One region of the Paenibacillus sp. FSL E2-8871 genome, then DNA from elsewhere that is predicted to be linked to it. Evidence: a T-box and tRNA genes for the amino acid it is inferred to sense, from the RefSeq annotation. Region 1 holds a T-box; the other holds one or more tRNA genes.
What was found. The T-box of region 1 lies ahead of tyrS (tyrosine--tRNA ligase). A T-box ahead of a tRNA ligase gene usually reads a tRNA of that ligase, here a tRNA-Tyr.

Region 2: it encodes a tRNA-Tyr, which carries the amino acid that the T-box ahead of tyrS (tyrosine--tRNA ligase) is inferred to sense. The anticodon was not compared.

Annotation. Positions count from the first base shown of each region.
Region 1 covers NZ_JBBOBV010000001.1:1,707,097-1,716,705, reverse strand. Annotated here, with positions in the region: gene NYE25_RS07885 (acyltransferase family protein) at 1-245, shown strand, start outside; gene NYE25_RS07880 (LLM class flavin-dependent oxidoreductase) at 600-1,655, shown strand; gene NYE25_RS07875 (Crp/Fnr family transcriptional regulator) at 1,737-2,417, shown strand; gene NYE25_RS07870 (DNA alkylation repair protein) at 2,530-3,342, shown strand; gene NYE25_RS07865 (acetamidase/formamidase family protein) at 3,595-5,145, shown strand; gene NYE25_RS07860 (Lrp/AsnC family transcriptional regulator) at 5,222-5,668, opposite strand; T-box leader at 5,820-6,050, shown strand; gene tyrS (tyrosine--tRNA ligase) at 6,190-7,449, shown strand; gene NYE25_RS07850 (hypothetical protein) at 7,654-7,941, shown strand; gene NYE25_RS07845 (anaerobic sulfatase maturase) at 8,153-9,397, shown strand; gene NYE25_RS07840 (ROK family protein) at 9,463-9,609, opposite strand, start outside.
Region 2 covers NZ_JBBOBV010000001.1:4,773,103-4,782,711, reverse strand. Annotated here, with positions in the region: gene hprK (HPr(Ser) kinase/phosphatase) at 1-501, opposite strand, end outside; gene NYE25_RS21770 (ABC transporter ATP-binding protein) at 712-1,833, opposite strand; gene NYE25_RS21765 (PucR family transcriptional regulator) at 1,948-3,042, opposite strand; tRNA gene NYE25_RS21760 (tRNA-Lys) at 3,192-3,264, opposite strand; tRNA gene NYE25_RS21755 (tRNA-Tyr) at 3,270-3,355, opposite strand; tRNA gene NYE25_RS21750 (tRNA-Phe) at 3,365-3,437, opposite strand; tRNA gene NYE25_RS21745 (tRNA-Asp) at 3,504-3,581, opposite strand; tRNA gene NYE25_RS21740 (tRNA-Thr) at 3,595-3,670, opposite strand; tRNA gene NYE25_RS21735 (tRNA-Val) at 3,704-3,779, opposite strand; tRNA gene NYE25_RS21730 (tRNA-Met) at 3,788-3,864, opposite strand; tRNA gene NYE25_RS21725 (tRNA-Ser) at 3,895-3,986, opposite strand; rRNA gene NYE25_RS21720 (23S ribosomal RNA) at 4,069-6,996, opposite strand; tRNA gene NYE25_RS21715 (tRNA-Ala) at 7,136-7,211, opposite strand; tRNA gene NYE25_RS21710 (tRNA-Ile) at 7,233-7,309, opposite strand; rRNA gene rrf (5S ribosomal RNA) at 7,355-7,471, opposite strand; rRNA gene NYE25_RS21700 (16S ribosomal RNA) at 7,596-9,153, opposite strand; gene NYE25_RS21695 (pro-sigmaK processing inhibitor BofA family protein) at 9,456-9,609, opposite strand, start outside.

The DNA.
Region 1 (9,609 bases):
ACCCGTTGTTGTTGGCTTTATTCGTCAAACTTCCTTCTTCGTTCGGGTTGCAAAACCTTGGACTATTCAGTGTGCTTCTCCAATTTGTTGGATGTGTGGTAGGATCGGCGATCATCATGAACATAGCGAATCGTATTCCAGGCGGAGCCTTTGTGTTCGGTCGAGTCGGGATTGGAATCAATCAGAGAAAACCCCCGAAACCGCTGGATAAGCCCATAAGCTCGAGTATAGGGAACATGAACTAGCTAAAAATAGACCACTAAACTTCCGTTTTTCAGGTGATTAGTGGTCTTTTAATATTGTCTTGGCTCTTACATCGCACTAGTTTCGGACCGTATAGTTGTTATTTCTATAAAAACACACATTTTGGTATTGGTTTTGAGCAAAAAGCAGCATCTGAGTCCAATAATCTCGCAAAATGGACAAAACCATTAAAATAAGGGCACCTCAGACCGATCAATAATCGAGGGGATCTGAAATAGTTGGAATTATCGGTGAATCCTATTATAATGGGTTTCTTGATTAAATGTAATTATGAATATTCAAACATTTACATCCAGAGAATAATGCATCGTGCAGAACTTTAGGAGGAAACGAAAGTGGAACTTGGAATAAGTACCTTTGTCGAGACAACGCCCGATGTCCAAACGGGTGAGACAATAAGTCATGCAGAACGACTACGTGAAGTAGTGGAGGAAATTGTACTTGCCGAAGAGGTGGGACTAGATGTATACGGAGTGGGCGAGCATCATCGTAATGATTATGCGGCTTCATCACCTGCGGTTGTGTTAGCTGCAGCTGCATCGTTGACTTCGAAAATTCGTTTGACCAGTGCCGTAATGATCCTGTCTTCAGCAGATCCCGTACGTGTATTTCAAGATTTTGCAACACTAGATGGCATTTCGAATGGACGTGCAGAAATTATGATCGGCCGCGGCTCGTTTACAGAGTCTTTTCCATTATTCGGCTATGATCTGAAAGATTATGAAGAACTCTTTAATGAGAAGCTGGAATTGTTATTAGCCATCCAAAAGTCAGAAAAAGTAACCTGGAGTGGTAAACATCGAGCGGCCATAAAGAATTTGGGGATTTACCCGCGTCCGGTTCAAGATCCGTTACCGATTTGGATTGGGAGTGCAGGTAGTCCAGAGTCTGCGATCCGCACTGGAGCATTAGGTTTACCTTTTGTATTAGCTATTATTGGAAATGTTCAGCCGCTTGATTATGCGAAGCATGTGCAGCTTTACAAAAAAGCAGCGGCTGAAGCCGGATATGATCTTTCAAGCCTGCCTATTGCCTCACACTCACACGGGTTTATTGCTGAGACTAATGAGTTAGCACTGGAGAAATTTTTCCCTTCAACGCATGCTCGGACCAATGTGCGGGCGAAGGAAAAAGGGACACCGCCATACCATCGTTCCGATTATGATGCAGCATGCAGCTTTGATGGCGCTCTGTACGTAGGTGATCCAGAAACCGTTGCGAACAAAATCATTCATCTTCGCAAGCATGTGGGAATTACGCGATTCTTTTTACATATGCCCCACGGTACAATGCCTCATGAGGATGTTATGCAGGCGATTAGACTGCTGGGAACGGAAGTAGCTCCTCGTGTTCGTGAAGAAGTAGCGCGCTGGGAAGCAAGTAATCGTTAACGAATAAGCTGCGTCCTTAGGACGTGGCTTTTTTTGTGCGGTATACTAAAATAACGAATAACGTTATATAAGGGAGGGGCAATGGAGACTATTCATTATTTATCTCAATTCAATTTGCTTCAATCGTTAGCGCTGGAAGATCTAATGGAAATGGAAGAGTTAACTCGAATAACAGTAGTTCCGAAAAATACATATATCCAGACACCGACAACCTTCTCTGAAGGATTATTTTTTGTGAAAAAAGGAAAGGTGCGTTTATACCGATTGAATGCGGATGGGAAGCAGTTTACTTCGGATATTCTGAGTGAGGGTAATGTTTTTGGTGAAATGAACGTGATTTCGTTTGGAACCAAAGATCATTACATTGAAGCCATGGAAGAGTGTCATATCTGTACAATTGATCCTGTAAGATTTGAAGAATTCGTAGCTACTCGACCTAGATTTTTGATGTCATTAATGCAAGTATTGAGTGATCGTATAAAAAGTATGAGTCAGTTAACTCAAAACCTAGCCATCGGAAATCTGCATGATAAAATATTGTGCGTTCTTTTAAAGCTATCTGATCAACTAGGCGTTAAAAGTGAGGATAATTATTATAAAATCAATGTTCCACTGTCACATCAAGAAATCGCCAATTTGATTGGTGCGAGCAGAGAAGCGGTTACTGTGGCATTGCAAGAATTGGTAAAAGCTGAGGTGCTTCAGACTGGGTTCAAAACTATACGTATCCATCATGATAAGATTTTGGAAAGAAATTTATAAAGATTATGAGTTGTAAATGAGATTACATCTTTGTGGTTAGAAATACCCGTATCCTAGATATAAGAAGAAGGTTATCCAAGCCTTTAAAATCATAGGTGAAGGGAAGATTTCTATGGAGCATAGGAAGGGAGCTCGAAAAGTTAGCGATATTCCTGCTGATGTTGTAGGACTATTGCATAAAGGACAATTACAGACTGTAAATCTAACGGAATGGCTTGCTGTCGACCATATGGTTTTGTTGGAAAATGTGCTGGACGAGCTAGGTTTTGGACAGGAATCCGAACTAATTTTACAAAGGCTTCGCGATTCATCGGAAAAGAAAATCATGAAGCTCATACCGGCTATCGCGCGGGAGTGGCAACAGGTATTGGAGTGCAAATCAGAGGTGGAACAAGTCCGAGTATTCTCAGCTTTAGCGCAGCATCGTTCCGATAGTGTCCGCTGTTGGGCTGCCTATATGATCGGTCTAAATCAATCTTTAAGTCTATCGCAAAAGCTAATGGATATCCGTCCCTTTGCAGCGGATGATCATTTTGGGGTACGTGAGATTTCATGGATGGCTTTAAGGGAATCGGTCATTGCAGAATTGGATGAATCCATTAAGTTCTTAGAGAGCTGGGTTCATGATCAAGATACGAACATAAGGAGATATGCAATCGAATTGACGCGGCCACATGGGGTATGGGCGAAGCATATTACTGCGCTAAAAGAAAACCCAGCAATAGCACTTCAATTATTAGAACCACTTAAGTCAGATCCGGCAAAATACGTTCAGGATTCTGTAAGTAATTGGTTGAACGATGCGAGTAAAAGCAATCCAGACTGGGTGCAACAGCTTAGTGAGAAGTGGTTAATTTCTTCGGATTCCAAGGAAACGAAACGGATTGTAACACGGGCAACTAGGAGTATTACTGATCTACGTTGAAAATGAATTGTCGCTTTAGAATGGATGATAAACGTCAAACACTATGGCTAATTAGCTAATAAGTGTTGGCGTTTTTTTATTGTAACGAAGAAGGGGGCTTGGATAATTAAAGATATCTAATAGTTCTGATTTATTATTTAAACCTAGAAGCGCATAAATATTTATATTGTTAATCTCGTATCCTTATGTTATACTCAAAAACACAAAATGTTATAAAAACTAACACAAAATTGAGTTGAGGAGGATTTGACTATGAAAATACAAATATTTCTGAAGGTTAGTGTCATTTTATCGGCGGTTTTGTTAGCTGACTCGTCAGTTAATGTTATTTTTGCTGACGCGATGGAAAGTGCGTATAAACCGAAAACGCATGTTCTAAAGGCGAATTCGGAGACTGTTCGCTGGGGGAATATTGGTAAAGGTGATCCAGCTTTAACAGTACAATCGGGAGATATTGTGACGGTTGAGGCCATTACGCATCATTCCGGTGATGATTACGATCGGATGATTAAAGGGGATGCGGGTGTTGAAGATGTTTTTCACTGGATAGAAGGGGAGAAGAACGAAGCGCTTCGTGGACCAGGCGTACATATTTTGACGGGACCTATCGCAGTAGAAGGCGCTGAGCCAGGGGATGTTCTGGAAGTGAAGATTCTGGACATGAAGCTGAGACCTAATGGAAATGACCAATATGCAGGCAAAACCTATGGCGTGAATGCCGCGGCGAACTGGGGTTATCTATACGGAGATATGGTTGAGGAGCCGAAAAAACGTGAAGTGGTCACCATCTATGAGATGGATACTGAAGGTGGGACGGATTATGCAACAGCTGTTTATAACTACAAATGGACAGTGCAAACCGATCCGGATGGTCAAGTGCACCCGACAATCGACTACCCAGGTGTAATTGTAGACCATAATACGATTGATAAGAACTTTGATGTATTGAAAGGTATAAAGATTCCAGTACGTCTCCACTTCGGCACGATGGGTGTGGCGCCTAAAGAAGCGGATATTGTAGATTCAGTACCTCCTTCATACAATGGTGGCAACGTTGATGATTGGCGGATTACTGAAGGTGCAACGATGTATTATCCTGTATCCGTACCGGGTGCGCTACTGTCAATTGGTGACCCGCATGCCGGCCAAGGGGATTCAGAGATTAACGGAACTGCGATCGAGACATCAGTTACTGGTGATATACAAGTTATTCTTCATAAAAAAGCAACGCTTAACCAAAAACTGAGTGGGTTAAGTTTCCCATTACTTGAAAATGAATACGAATGGGTTGTGCATGGCTTCAGCTACGCCAATTATTTGGAGGAGCTGGGGGCTAGTGCTCAGACGGATATTTTCAAAAACTCGTCCATCGACAAAGCAATGAAGGATGCCGCTCATAAAACAAAAGATTTTTTAATGGCTGGAATGGAATTGAGCGAGGATGAAGCGTACTCACTGATGTCTGTGTCCGCGGATTTTGGAATTACACAGGTGGTGGATGGAAACTGGGGTGTGCATGCTTTGATCGATAAAGGCCAATTCGGTGATTCGGAGCGCAAGGCAGTGGGATTACGTAGCAGCTTTGAAAGCTTTGGTGCGAAGGTGAGCTGGAAGCTGACTACTCAGACAGTAACTATAAGCTACAATAATAATGTTCTAGAGATGAAAGTCGGGGCGACGACAGGAATGTACAATGGAGAGATCGTTAAGCTTGTTGCTCCAATAGAAGTTGTAAAAGAGAAGGTTCAGGTCAGCGAATATTTCGCGAAATTTTATAAAGCTAAGTTATCTAAAACAGAGTAGGTTGAATTAGCAATCATTTCATAAACATAATAAGATCCAAACCAGAGAAGAACCGTCTTAAAGTCGGTTCTTTTTTTTATATATTTAGACCATCCTGATTTTTGTGGCGTTTTAATAAGATTTGGTTTTCTACACGGACTAGACCATCCAGACAGTAGATGGATTCATGCATAAACCGCTCCATCTCTTCAAGGTTCTCAACTAGAATATGAATGTGAAGAATGCATGGCCCTGTCATTTCATAAAGTACGGCTACGCGTTCATTTTCTTTTAGGACTCTGACAATATGATTTAAATGGGCAGGCTCCACTTCAAGCTCTAGATACGCCGAAATTTTCTTTCCTAATTTTTCTGCGTTGATGACGATTGAGAATTGCTCAATAATTCCTTGATTGACGAGCCGATCAATACGATCCTTAACCGCGACACTTGATAAATTAACTTCTTTAGCTAGATCGGTGTAGGAAATTCTGCTGTTTTGAGTTAGGCGTTCTAATATATGATTATCGATTGGATCAAGCATACGGAGTCGTTCACCTCTTTTTTCGTAATTGTAACAGAAAAAAACAGGCAATGACTAGTAGTGCGTCACAGCAGGAGTGTGTCTCAGCATTCTCAGCTTAAGATGTTGACATTGAAGAATTATTTCACTATACTGGCTGTAATCTTATATACGATATACGTTGAAGAAGCCCAGTAGTAGCTTAGTCCCTGTTTCAGAAAGCCGGGGGTTGATGAAACCCGGTACACACTAAGAGTACGAATTACACTTTGGAGTATCTCGGCTAACACCGAGCGGAATGGCGAACGATATCTCGTCACGAGTGGCATCAATGCTGTGTTTTAGCATTAGCGTTTCATTGGTGCAATCTGGGTGGTAACACGGTTATTCAATCGTCCCTATGTCTACAATAGACAAGGGGACGATTTTTTTGTTTTTAAATATAAGGGTTTATTTGTTTCACTTCATCAACTATCCTTATATTCGATTGGCGGACTGATGATTCGTTATAGGATATCTACTAATTTAAGGGGTGTTAGGCAATGAATATTATCGATGAACTAGAATGGCGCGATGCCATCAATCAACAAACCGATGCCGAAGGGCTTAGAGAATTGACCAACCAGAAATCCGTTTCGGTGTACTGCGGTGTAGACCCGACGGGTGACAGTATGCATATTGGTCACTTGATTCCGTTCATGGTACTCAAAAGATTCCAGCTTGCAGGACATCGTCCGGTTATGCTAATTGGCGGTGCTACGGGTACGATCGGTGATCCAAGTGGACGACAATCCGAGCGTTCATTGCAGACGCTGGAGCAAATCCAAGCTAACGTAGATGCGCTTACCGCACAAATGAAAAAACTGTTCGTTACTGATGGCGACAATCAAATTCGTATGGTGAATAACTACGATTGGACGCATAAAATCAATGTGATCGAATTTTTGCGTGACTATGGTAAGAACTTCAGCATCAATTCGATGCTTGCCAAAGATGTTGTAGCGAGCAGATTGGACAGCGGAATTTCCTTTACTGAATTCTCCTACCAAATCCTTCAATCCCTAGATTACCTGCATCTGTACCAGCATGAAGATGTGCAGCTCCAAATTGGTGGCTCCGATCAATGGGGCAACATTACAAGCGGTCTGGATCTGATCCGTAGAAAAGAAGGACCTGAAGCAAAAGCATTCGGTCTAACGATCCCGCTTATGTTGAAAGCTGATGGAACAAAATTCGGTAAATCAGCTGGAGGGGCAATCTGGCTCGATCCAAACAAAACGACTGCGTTTGAGTTCTACCAGTTCTGGGCGAACACTGATGACCGTGATGTTGTGAAATACTTGAAGTACTTTACATTCCTATCTAAAGAGCAAATTGATGCACTTGCGGAAAAAGTACAGACTGAACCGCATAAACGCGAAGCACAAAAAACACTTGCTGAAGAAATGACCAGATTCGTGCATGGTGAAGAATTGCTGGAGCAGGCTAAACGTATTACTGCTGCTCTGTTCAGTGGAGATATCAAATCCCTAACTGCTGATGAGATCGAGCAAGGCTTCAAGGAAATGCCGACCTACGAAACTACACTGGAATCTAAAAATATCGTAGAGTGGTTAATTGATCTCGGTATCGAGCCGTCTAAGCGTCAAGCACGTGAGGATATCACCAAAGGAGCAATCTCCATGAATGGTGAGAAAGTTAGCGACGTAGCACTGGAAGTTACAGCTAGCGAAGCTATCGGCGGCCGGTTTATCATTATCCGTAAGGGTAAGAAAAACTACAGCTTGGTGAAATTGTCCTAAAAATAAGAGCCTTCCTTATGAATAAGGGAGGTTTTTTGTTGTATTTTAAGTATAGAGGCGGATCATTTGCATATTAAGTGAAATTTGAAAGGTGAAATAGCGAAAATTATGGTAAGCTTAGGATTCGTGTGATTTATGGATTAACATGATATTCTACAACTATAACAGAAAATTAGGAGTGGTAATTTGAGAAGACAAAAACCAATGACCATGGAAGAATTGATGAATGAGTTACAAGGACAGAAAACGTATCAAGAAGATCCCAATCACATCTCTTTCGAGAAATTGTTTAATGAAGCGTTTATGAGTAAGTATTCCAATTACAAAAGTTTCGATGAGTTTGTAACCAAAGGAAACTTTCAAGTAAAGACAGAAGAAGATGTTGCTGACATACCTGATGAACTTTTTGATCGTCATGTAGTTAGAGAAACTAAATTTGCGGATTGGAAATCAATGTTGGAAACAGCGAATAAGGAATACGTCCGTAATTAAAGAAACAGTGTCTGGTAATGCTCTATTTATCTTCAAAGAAAATACACTCCCCATTGTTTTAACAGACAATGGGGAGTGTATTTTTTTATCTCTAGATATTCGACAAACTATGATGTTTTACTCATCGTTGATGCACATACCTATGATTTAATTGAAGAAATAGGAAATAGGTTTCATAAAGGTTGTATTTATATAGGAGGGGCAGAATCGTATGACAACTTGCATACAGACCTCGAGGCCTGAGACTCTTCATGTCATGTGGAAAACCGTCTCGGAGGATTGTAATTTAACCTGTGATTATTGCTATTACAGCACAGCAGGGGGACATCCTCATCATCCGATCCGAGTGATGGATACGGATCTTCTGGAGCGGTTTATCGCTCAGTACATGAAAAGATCATCTGGTATAGCGACTTTCTCTTGGCAAGGAGGGGAGCCGCTATTAGCCGGACTTCCATATTTTGAACGCGTGATTTCACTCCAAGCTAAGTACGCTCCACCTCATACGATGATCAGTAATGCGCTGCAGACCAACGGAACGCTAATTCATGAGAAATGGGCGAAATTTTTTAAACGGTACAACTATTTGGTTGGGATTAGTGTGGACGGTCCTGAGCCTATTCATGATGCACATCGTATAACGGGTTCGGGGAAAGGTAGTTATGATCTAGTTATGCGTGGGATTCGCCATCTACAGAATGAAGGTGTGGACTATAGTATTCTGACGGTGATTCATGAAGATAATGTGATGAAACCAGACGAATTGATGGCATTCTACCAGGAACAACAATTTCCTTATATTCAGTTTATCCCTTGCATGGATTTTGTTTCACAGAAGAGTGATATGCCTGGCCGCTTTCGAATTACACCTGAACAATACGGAGCGTTTCTATGCCGTACATTTGATCTGTGGTACAACGATGGGTATCCGGAGCTTCCCATTCGTATTTTTGAGAATATGCTTCTAGTATTCATGCATCATGAGGCGGAGTTATGCGTCCACAACTCATGCTGCCCGAAGATGATGGTGCTTGAAACGAACGGGGATGCCTATCCTTGCGATTTCTTTATAGATGAAGAGCACAAGTTAGGAAATATCGGCCATACCGACCTTGAAGCATTGCTTACCAGCCCCATATATGATGACTTTTTGTTAATGAAACCCAATATGAATGAATCATGCTATAAGTGTGAGTATCTTAGCTTTTGCAATGGGGGATGTCCGCGCAACCGGAATTGGCTTGATGTTCATGATCGTACTGAGGTTGATTATTTCTGCCGTAGTTATAAAATGTTCTACTCATATGCCTATGAACGGATGATACTGCTAGCAAACCGACTTAAATCGGAGCAGATGCTGGAGTTCAGGAAAAGTGCCAAACCACTTCCAGGTAGAAATGATCCATGTCTCTGCGGAAGCGGGAAAAAATTTAAGAGTTGCTGTCAACCACTATAGCTCAAATTAAAAAAAGGCTGTCCCAACAATCATGCAAATGGTTGTGGGACAACCTTTTTATTATGTTAAAGAACCATTTGATTTCTCACCATAATAGCCGCGCCAGTCACCACAGCTTCTTCTTTTAATGTACCTAGGGAGAAGTGAGGTTGGTATTCAGGATAACGGTAAGTGTTTCGCTGTGCCACTTCAACCGCCGTTTGGAAAAACAA
Region 2 (9,609 bases), 3.1 Mb from region 1:
GAGTTCAAGGGCTGTTTCACTTTTACCAATCCCACTACTACCCGTAATTAGCATACCTACACCATATACATCACAAAGTACGCCATGAATAGTCGCCGTAGGGGCTAATTTTCCTTCTAGGAAGCTCGTCAAACGGCTGGAGAAAATAGTCGTAGCCATCGAGCTGCGAAGCACAGGAAGAGCCTTTTCATTACTTATGTCAATTAACTCCTGAGGCACTTCCAAACCACGTGTAATTACAATACAAGGTGTGTTATCATTGCAAATTCCACGAAGTCGACTTTTCCGCTCAGCTTCGGGCAGCATGGAGAAAAAAGCGAGTTCTGTTTTGCCTAGCAATTGAACACGTTCTTCTGGATAATATTCAAAATAACCAGCAATCTCTAGTCCAGGGCGATTCAGGTCATCGACCGTAATGGGTCTCTTTAGACCTTCCTGGCCGGAAATAACCTCTAATTGAAAATGCTGTACCAATTCAGATACTTTTACTTTCTTAGCCATGTAATTTCGTCCTTTCGTCACCTGCGGTATTTGTCCGCTTACTGCGTCCGGTTGGCAGCGATCTCTTTACATTCCGGAGGTAATTCTCCTGCTATCTTAATTGATAACGCTTATGAATGCAATCTTAGCGCCTAACCAAACAGGGGCCATCTAAACAATAAAGCCACCCTTTCGGGTGGCTTTATCAAGAGAGAAAAGATCTTTACAATCTTATCCCAACAAAATGTTAGCTTCGGATTCTTTATCAAAGAAGTGAATTTTGTTCATATCAATAGCCAATTTAGGCTTGCTGCCTTCGCGAGTAGTGGAACGTCCATCTACACGAGCGATTACAGTAGATTTACCAAGGCCGCTCAAGTAAAGGAGCATTTCGTGACCAAGGTTTTCAGTAACATCAACCAATGAAGTGAAGATTGTGTTCGGGGAAGCTTCCAAGAATACTGGCTCTTCATGGATATCTTCTGGACGAACGCCCATGATTACTTCTTTACCGATGTAACCTTTGTTGCGGATGATTTGAGCTTTTCCGCCTGGTACTTCAACATCAAGGTTCTCAGCACGGAAACGGATAGAACCGCTCACTTCGGACAAAGTACCATTGATAAAGTTCATTGTAGGGGATCCGATAAATCCAGCTACGAACAAGTTTGTAGGTTCATTGTACAACTCTTCAGGGGAAGCTGCTTGTTGAATGATACCATCATACATAACTACGATGCGATCACCCATTGTCATAGCTTCTGTTTGGTCATGCGTTACGTAGATACAAGTAGTTTCAAGGCGCTTAACCAGTTTAGTGATTTCAGCACGCATTTGACCACGAAGTTTAGCATCCAAGTTGGAAAGAGGCTCATCCATCAAGAAGACTTGTGGATCACGTACGATAGCGCGTCCCAAAGCGACACGTTGGCGTTGACCACCGGAAAGCGCTTTTGGTTTACGATCTAGCAAATGCTCGATATCAAGAATTTTAGCAGCTTCGCGAACTTTCTTGTCGATTTCATCCTTCTTCACTTTACGAAGTTTCAAACCGAAAGCCATGTTTTGGTATACGCTCATATGCGGATACAGGGCGTAGGATTGGAATACCATCGCGATATCGCGGTCTTTAGGTGCAACGTCATTAACTACACGATCGCCAATGTACATTTTACCTTCGGAGATTTCTTCCAAACCAGCGATCATACGCAAAGTTGTGGATTTACCGCAACCGGAAGGTCCAACCAATACTAGAAATTCCTTATCTTTAATATCAAGATTGATATCGATTACTGTTGCTTTATCTGAACCCGGGTATTTTTTGAAAATATGCTCTAAACGTACGCCTGCCATTGTATTTCCCCCTCGAGTTAATTATTAATTAGTTAATATAAAAATTCTGTTTCCTTGTACATTTATATTACCCCAGTCGGGACACTATGGCTATTTGTAAGGTTCACAAAAAACCTATTTCCTTTTCGTCACTTTATACAAAAGCATAGTAAGCTTAACAATAGCAGCGTCCCCAAAGCTTCGTACATCTGCTCCGGTCTCTTGTTTTATCTTATCCAGACGGTAAAGCAGCGTATTTCGATGGATATACAACTTCTTGGCGGTTTCACTTACATTACAGTCCATCTCAAAAAAGGTCTCCAAAGTCAGCAGCATTTCTTTATCTGATAGTACAGAGGAGTAGTCACCAATTTGTCCAAGCAACTGTTTGCGGCGTACATCAGGAATGCTGTTAACCAAACGTTCCAAATGCAGTTCCCAAGGTAAATGAATATACTCTCCTACTTGAAAAATACGACCGAGTACAATCGTCTCCCTGAGCAAAGCTACAGATCCAGTCAATCCCTTAACAGGGACTATAGCCGGAGCTACTGCCAAATGGAATACCCCTACCCATTCACTAGCTATCAGCTCATGTAACCCCATACTAGTCTGTGCTAGAAGATCATCTACACTCTCTTCTTCATCATCCTTATCATCCCCGCCCGTAAGTAATTCTTTACGAGCTAAAATTAACCATTCCTTCTCTTGAAGGGGAATGAGCAGAATTTCGTTCTCAAAATAGCTACGCAGTAATTTCATCAGTGAACGATAAGAGATCTGTGGACTATGGGCAATCTCACTACTAAGGAGGAATGGAATCATATCTCCGAACAGACGTCCCTTTAGGGTGATCTCATCGGGAATTTCAGTGTCATTCTTCTCTTGCTCTAGCTCCGTGTTCAACCAAGCGCCAAGCTGCCGCGCCTCCACTTCACCTTCTTCTCTAAGCCCTGTAGCTTTAAGTGCAATAGCAAAATTTCGAACTGCATAGTTGACCAGTTGTACTTCCAGAGAGGTGAGCCCCTCCATTTCTACCCAGACAGCGGTTATACGTCCGTCACTCTCATACAAAGGTGCCCAAAGATGACCCTCATGGATTACCAGCTGATCCTGTCCTTCTAATCCCATGCTAAAAAGAGAAGCTGAATGCTGCCTCCCTAACTGCTTGATTCCGGTTCTCTTTCCGGTGAGCTGCTCTAATTTTTTCCGCAATGTCTCACTATCCATAGTCACCATGCTCCACCACTTTTGCTCTTTTCGCCTATTTTAGCATATTCTCTTATATTATGTTAATCGCTACAGTAGCGCGCTACTATAATACAACCATAAAACACAAAAAAAGCCACCACCATAAGGTGATGACTTTCTGTTTGGGATGAGCCATGAAGGACTCGAACCTTCGACACCCTGATTAAAAGTCAGGTGCTCTACCAACTGAGCTAATGGCTCATAAATGGTGGGGGATGATGGATTCGAACCACCGAACACGTACGTGAGCAGATTTACAGTCTGATGCGTTTGGCCACTTCGCTAATCCCCCAGGGAAAAGTGGCTCGAGACGGATTCGAACCGCCGACACGAGGATTTTCAGTCCTCTGCTCTACCGACTGAGCTATCGAGCCATATTAAATTGACATAAAAATAAAGTGGTAGCATTAAACTTCCCACCCTAGTCTTGTGGAAAAAAATGGCGGAACCGACGAGATTCGAACTCGCGATCTCCTGCGTGACAGGCAGGCATGTTAGGCCAACTACACCACGGTTCCGCATTGATAATAATGGTGCCGGCGAGAGGACTTGAACCCCCAACCTACTGATTACAAGTCAGTTGCTCTACCAGTTGAGCTACACCGGCACGGTGTAAAAAGTAAATCTAAAAAAGTAATAATGGTGGAGGCTGAGGGGATCGAACCCCCGACCCTCTGCTTGTAAGGCAGATGCTCTCCCAGCTGAGCTAAGCCTCCAGGTATTATGGTAGCGGCGAAGGGGATCGAACCCCCGACCTCACGGGTATGAACCGTACGCTCTAGCCAGCTGAGCTACACCGCCACAATAATTAGAAATGCTATGGATTGAAAATGGCGGAGAGAGTGGGATTCGAACCCACGCACCGCTTACGCAGTCTAACCCCTTAGCAGAGGGTCCCCTTATAGCCACTTGGGTATCTCTCCAAACGATATCAGTACCACAGCAATCCAAACAGGAATTTGACTCCCTGAAAACTGAATCCGAATTGAATTTGCGTATTAAGTATAGGATAAGCCCTCGACCGATTAGTATTGGTCAGCTCCATGCATTACTGCACTTCCACCTCCAACCTATCTACCTCGTCGTCTTCAAGGGGTCTTACTAATTGGGAAATCTCATCTTGAGGGGGGCTTCACGCTTAGATGCTTTCAGCGCTTATCCCGTCCGTACGTAGCTACCCAGCCATGCTTCTGGCGAAACAACTGGTGCACCAGCGGTACGTCCATCCCGGTCCTCTCGTACTAAGGACAGCTCCTCTCAAATTTCCTGCGCCCACGACAGATAGGGACCGAACTGTCTCACGACGTTCTGAACCCAGCTCGCGTACCGCTTTAATGGGCGAACAGCCCAACCCTTGGGACCTACTTCAGCCCCAGGATGCGATGAGCCGACATCGAGGTGCCAAACCTCCCCGTCGATGTGGACTCTTGGGGGAGATAAGCCTGTTATCCCCAGGGTAGCTTTTATCCGTTGAGCGATGGCCCTTCCATGCGGTACCACCGGATCACTAAGTCCGACTTTCGTCCCTGCTCGACTTGTAGGTCTCGCAGTCAAGCTCCCTTATGCCTTTGCACTCTTCGAATGATTTCCAACCATTCTGAGGGAACCTTGGAACGCCTCCGTTACTCTTTAGGAGGCGACCGCCCCAGTCAAACTGCCCGCCTGACACGGTCCCCGTACCCGATTAGGGTACTAGGTTAGAACCTAGATACGATCAGGGTGGTATCCCAACGGCGCCTCCACCGAAGCTTGCGCTCCGATTTCTACGGCTCCCACCTATCCTGTACAGATCGTACCCAAATTCAATATCAAGCTGCAGTAAAGCTCCATGGGGTCTTTCCGTCTTGTCGCGGGTAACCTGCATCTTCACAGGTATTAAAATTTCACCGGATCTCTCGTTGAGACAGCGCCCAAGTCGTTACGCCATTCGTGCGGGTCAGAATTTACCTGACAAGGAATTTCGCTACCTTAGGACCGTTATAGTTACGGCCGCCGTTTACTGGGGCTTCGGTTCATAGCTTCGGGTTACCCCTAACCACTCCCCTTAACCTTCCAGCACCGGGCAGGCGTCAGCCCGTATACTTCGCCTTGCGGCTTCGCACAGACCTGTGTTTTTGCTAAACAGTCGCTTGGGCCTTTTCACTGCGGCCCCCTCGTGCTATTCACACTACCGGGGCACCCCTTCTCCCGAAGTTACGGGGTCATTTTGCCGAGTTCCTTAACGAGAGTTCTTCCGCGCGCCTTAGAATTCTCTTCTCGCCTACCTGTGTCGGTTTGCGGTACGGGCACCTTCTCCTGGCTAGAGGCTTTTCTTGGCAGTGTGAGATCATGACCTTCGCTACTGTAATTTTCGCTCCCCATCACAGCCCAGCCTTAACGATGTGCGGATTTGCCTACACATCAGCCTCACTGCTTAGACGGACATATCCATCAGTCCGCGTCACTACCCTCCTGCGTCACCCCATCGCTCATAGCGGATTACGGTGGTACAGTAATTTCAAACTGTTGTCCTTCGACTACGCCTTTCGGCCTCGCCTTAGGTCCCGACTTACCCTGAGCGGACGAGCCTTCCTCAGGAAACCTTGGGCTTTCGGCGGATCAGATTCTCACTGATCTTTTCGTTACTCATACCGGCATTCTCACTTGTATGCTGTCCAGCGCTCCTTACGGTACACCTTCAACCCACATACAACGCTCCCCTACCCCAGATACATAGTATCTAGCCATAGCTTCGGTGGTGTGTTTAGCCCCGTTACATTTTCGGCGCAGAGTCACTCGACCAGTGAGCTATTACGCACTCTTTCAATGGTGGCTGCTTCTAAGCCAACATCCTGGTTGTCTGTGCAACTCCACATCCTTTCCCACTTAACACACACTTGGGGACCTTAGCTGATGGTCTGGGCTGTTTCCCTTTTGACAATGGATCTTAGCACTCACTGTCTGACTCCCGGCAATAAGTATATGGCATTCGGAGTTTGACTGAGCTTGGTAATCCTTGCGGACCCCGCACCCAATCAGTGCTCTACCTCCACTACTCTTATACCGAGGCTAGCCCTAAAGCTATTTCGGGGAGAACCAGCTATCTCCGAGTTCGATTGGAATTTCTCCGCTACCCCCACCTCATCCCCGCATTTTTCAACATGCGTGGGTTCGGGCCTCCAGTGCGTGTTACCGCACCTTCACCCTGGACAGGGGTAGATCACACGGTTTCGGGTCTACGTCCACATACTCATTCGCCCTATTCAGACTCGCTTTCGCTGCGGCTCCGTCTTCTCGACTTAACCTTGCATGTTAAACGTAACTCGCCGGTTCATTCTACAAAAGGCACGCCATCACCCATTAATAGGGCTCTGACTTTTTGTAAGCACACGGTTTCAGGTTCTATTTCACTCCCCTTCCGGGGTGCTTTTCACCTTTCCCTCACGGTACTGTTTCACTATCGGTCGCCAGGTAGTATTTAGCCTTAGCAGATGGTCCTGCTGGATTCATACGGGGTTTCACGTGCCCCGCACTACTCGGGATCCGTCTCGGAGAGAACACAGTTTAGGTTACAGGGCTTTTACCTCTATCGCGGGCCTTTCCAGACCTCTTCACCTACCATATTCCTTTGTAACTCCATGTGAGACGTCCCACAACCCCTAAGAGCAAGCTCTTAGGTTTAGGCTGTTCCGCGTTCGCTCGCCGCTACTGACGGAATCACTATTGTTTTCTCTTCCTCAGGGTACTTAGATGTTTCAGTTCCCCTGGTCTGCCTCTACATCTCCTATGTGTTCAGAGATGAGTAACTGCGAATTACCACAGCTGGGTTTCCCCATTCGGACACCCCCGGATCAAAGCTTGCTTACAGCTCCCCGAGGCAGTTTCGTTGTTCGCCACGTCCTTCGTCGGCTCCTGGCGCCTAGGCATCCTCCGTGTGCTCTTATTAGCTTAACCTTGATTTTTCTTAGGAAAAATCTCACTAATAACATTTACTTGTTTGCACAAGTTGCTAAAAGATGTTCTAAAACGCAAATTCGTTTCGGTATCCAGTTTTCAAGGATCAAGTTTAAAGAAGGTATTGAATTAAAAATTATGGTGGAGCCAAGCGGGATCGAACCGCTGACCTCCTGCTTGCAAGGCAGGCGCTCTCCCAGCTGAGCTATGGCCCCATAAAAGGATATAATGTCATATGGTGGGCCTTGGTGGACTCGAACCACCGACCTCACCCTTATCAGAGGTGCGCTCTAACCAACTGAGCTAAAAGCCCATATAACATATATAATATTGTGAATCAACCAAAAAATGGTTGTTCGCTTGGCGGCGTCCTACTCTCCCAGGACCCTTCGGTCCAAGTACCATCGGCGCTGGAGGGCTTAACGGTCGTGTTCGGGATGGGTACGTGTGGAACCCCTCCGCTATCGCCACCAAACGCATACGAAAGAGACTTGCTCTTTCAAAACTGAACACGAGTGAGTGTTCGAACCCGAAGGTTCTATTGTGGAAGTTTAACTTCCGATTTGAATGTCTTCATTGCAGAAGACGATTCTCCATAGAAAGGAGGTGATCCAGCCGCACCTTCCGATACGGCTACCTTGTTACGACTTCACCCCAATCATCTACCCCACCTTCGGCGGCTGGCTCCCTTGCGGGTTACCCCACCGACTTCGGGTGTTGTAAACTCTCGTGGTGTGACGGGCGGTGTGTACAAGACCCGGGAACGTATTCACCGCGGCATGCTGATCCGCGATTACTAGCAATTCCGACTTCATGCAGGCGAGTTGCAGCCTGCAATCCGAACTGAGACCGGCTTTGATGGGATTGGCTTCACCTCGCGGTTTCGCTTCCCGTTGTACCGGCCATTGTAGTACGTGTGTAGCCCAGGTCATAAGGGGCATGATGATTTGACGTCATCCCCACCTTCCTCCGGTTTGTCACCGGCAGTCACTCTAGAGTGCCCAGCCTTACCTGCTGGCAACTAAAGTTAAGGGTTGCGCTCGTTGCGGGACTTAACCCAACATCTCACGACACGAGCTGACGACAACCATGCACCACCTGTCTCCTCTGTCCCGAAGGCCGCCACTATCTCTAGTGGATTCAGAGGGATGTCAAGACCTGGTAAGGTTCTTCGCGTTGCTTCGAATTAAACCACATACTCCACTGCTTGTGCGGGTCCCCGTCAATTCCTTTGAGTTTCAGTCTTGCGACCGTACTCCCCAGGCGGAGTGCTTACTGTGTTAACTTCGGCACCAAGGGTATCGAAACCCCTAACACCTAGCACTCATCGTTTACGGCGTGGACTACCAGGGTATCTAATCCTGTTTGCTCCCCACGCTTTCGCGCCTCAGCGTCAGTTACAGCCCAGAAAGTCGCCTTCGCCACTGGTGTTCCTCCACATATCTACGCATTTCACCGCTACACGTGGAATTCCACTTTCCTCTTCTGTACTCAAGTCACCCAGTTTCCAGTGCGACCTCAGGTTGAGCCCAAGGTTTAAACACCAGACTTAAATGACCGCCTGCGCGCGCTTTACGCCCAATAATTCCGGACAACGCTTGCCCCCTACGTATTACCGCGGCTGCTGGCACGTAGTTAGCCGGGGCTTTCTTCTCAGGTACCGTCACTCCGGTAGCAGTTACTCTACCGGACGTTCTTCCCTGGCAACAGAGCTTTACGATCCGAAAACCTTCATCACTCACGCGGCGTTGCTCCGTCAGACTTTCGTCCATTGCGGAAGATTCCCTACTGCTGCCTCCCGTAGGAGTCTGGGCCGTGTCTCAGTCCCAGTGTGGCCGTTCACCCTCTCAGGTCGGCTACGCATCGTCGCCTTGGTGGGCCGTTACCCCACCAACTAGCTAATGCGCCGCAGGCCCATCCCTCAGTGACAGATTGCTCCGTCTTTCATTCTTTCTTCAGGAGAAAAAAGAAATTATCCGGTATTAGCTACCGTTTCCGGTAGTTATCCCAGTCTAAGGGGCAGGTTGCCTACGTGTTACTCACCCGTCCGCCGCTAAGTTATTTTGAAAGCAAGCTTTCAAAATAACTCCGCTCGACTTGCATGTATTAGGCACGCCGCCAGCGTTCGTCCTGAGCCAGGATCAAACTCTCCAATTAGTATTGAAAAGAGCGATATGCTCATTTTGAAACATCTGACGAGAAAATTAATTCTCTAATTTTGGATTTCACTTTCGTGATTTCCTACTCACTCGTTGTTCAGTTTTCAAAGATCAATGTCTCATCTTTCGTTGTCGTTGCTTGTCAGCAGCGACCCTTATAATATATCACAGTACCTTTGTTTTCGTCAAGCGTTTTTTTAATTTCTTTTTTTCGCTTACCGTTTCAGCAAGTTGTTAATCAACATCTTGTCCAAAGGGGCGAGACTTAATGTATCATATTTTTCAAACTCACGTCAAGCATTAAAACAAAATAATTCTTAATCCTATTAACATTACTACGCCTGGAAGGCCAAGAACCGTTACTGCGCCTATGGTTGCCGGATTCAGGGGAATATGAACTTGTGTGATTAAACCCGAGAAATTCACTACATATATCGCGAGCGCAGCCAGTACC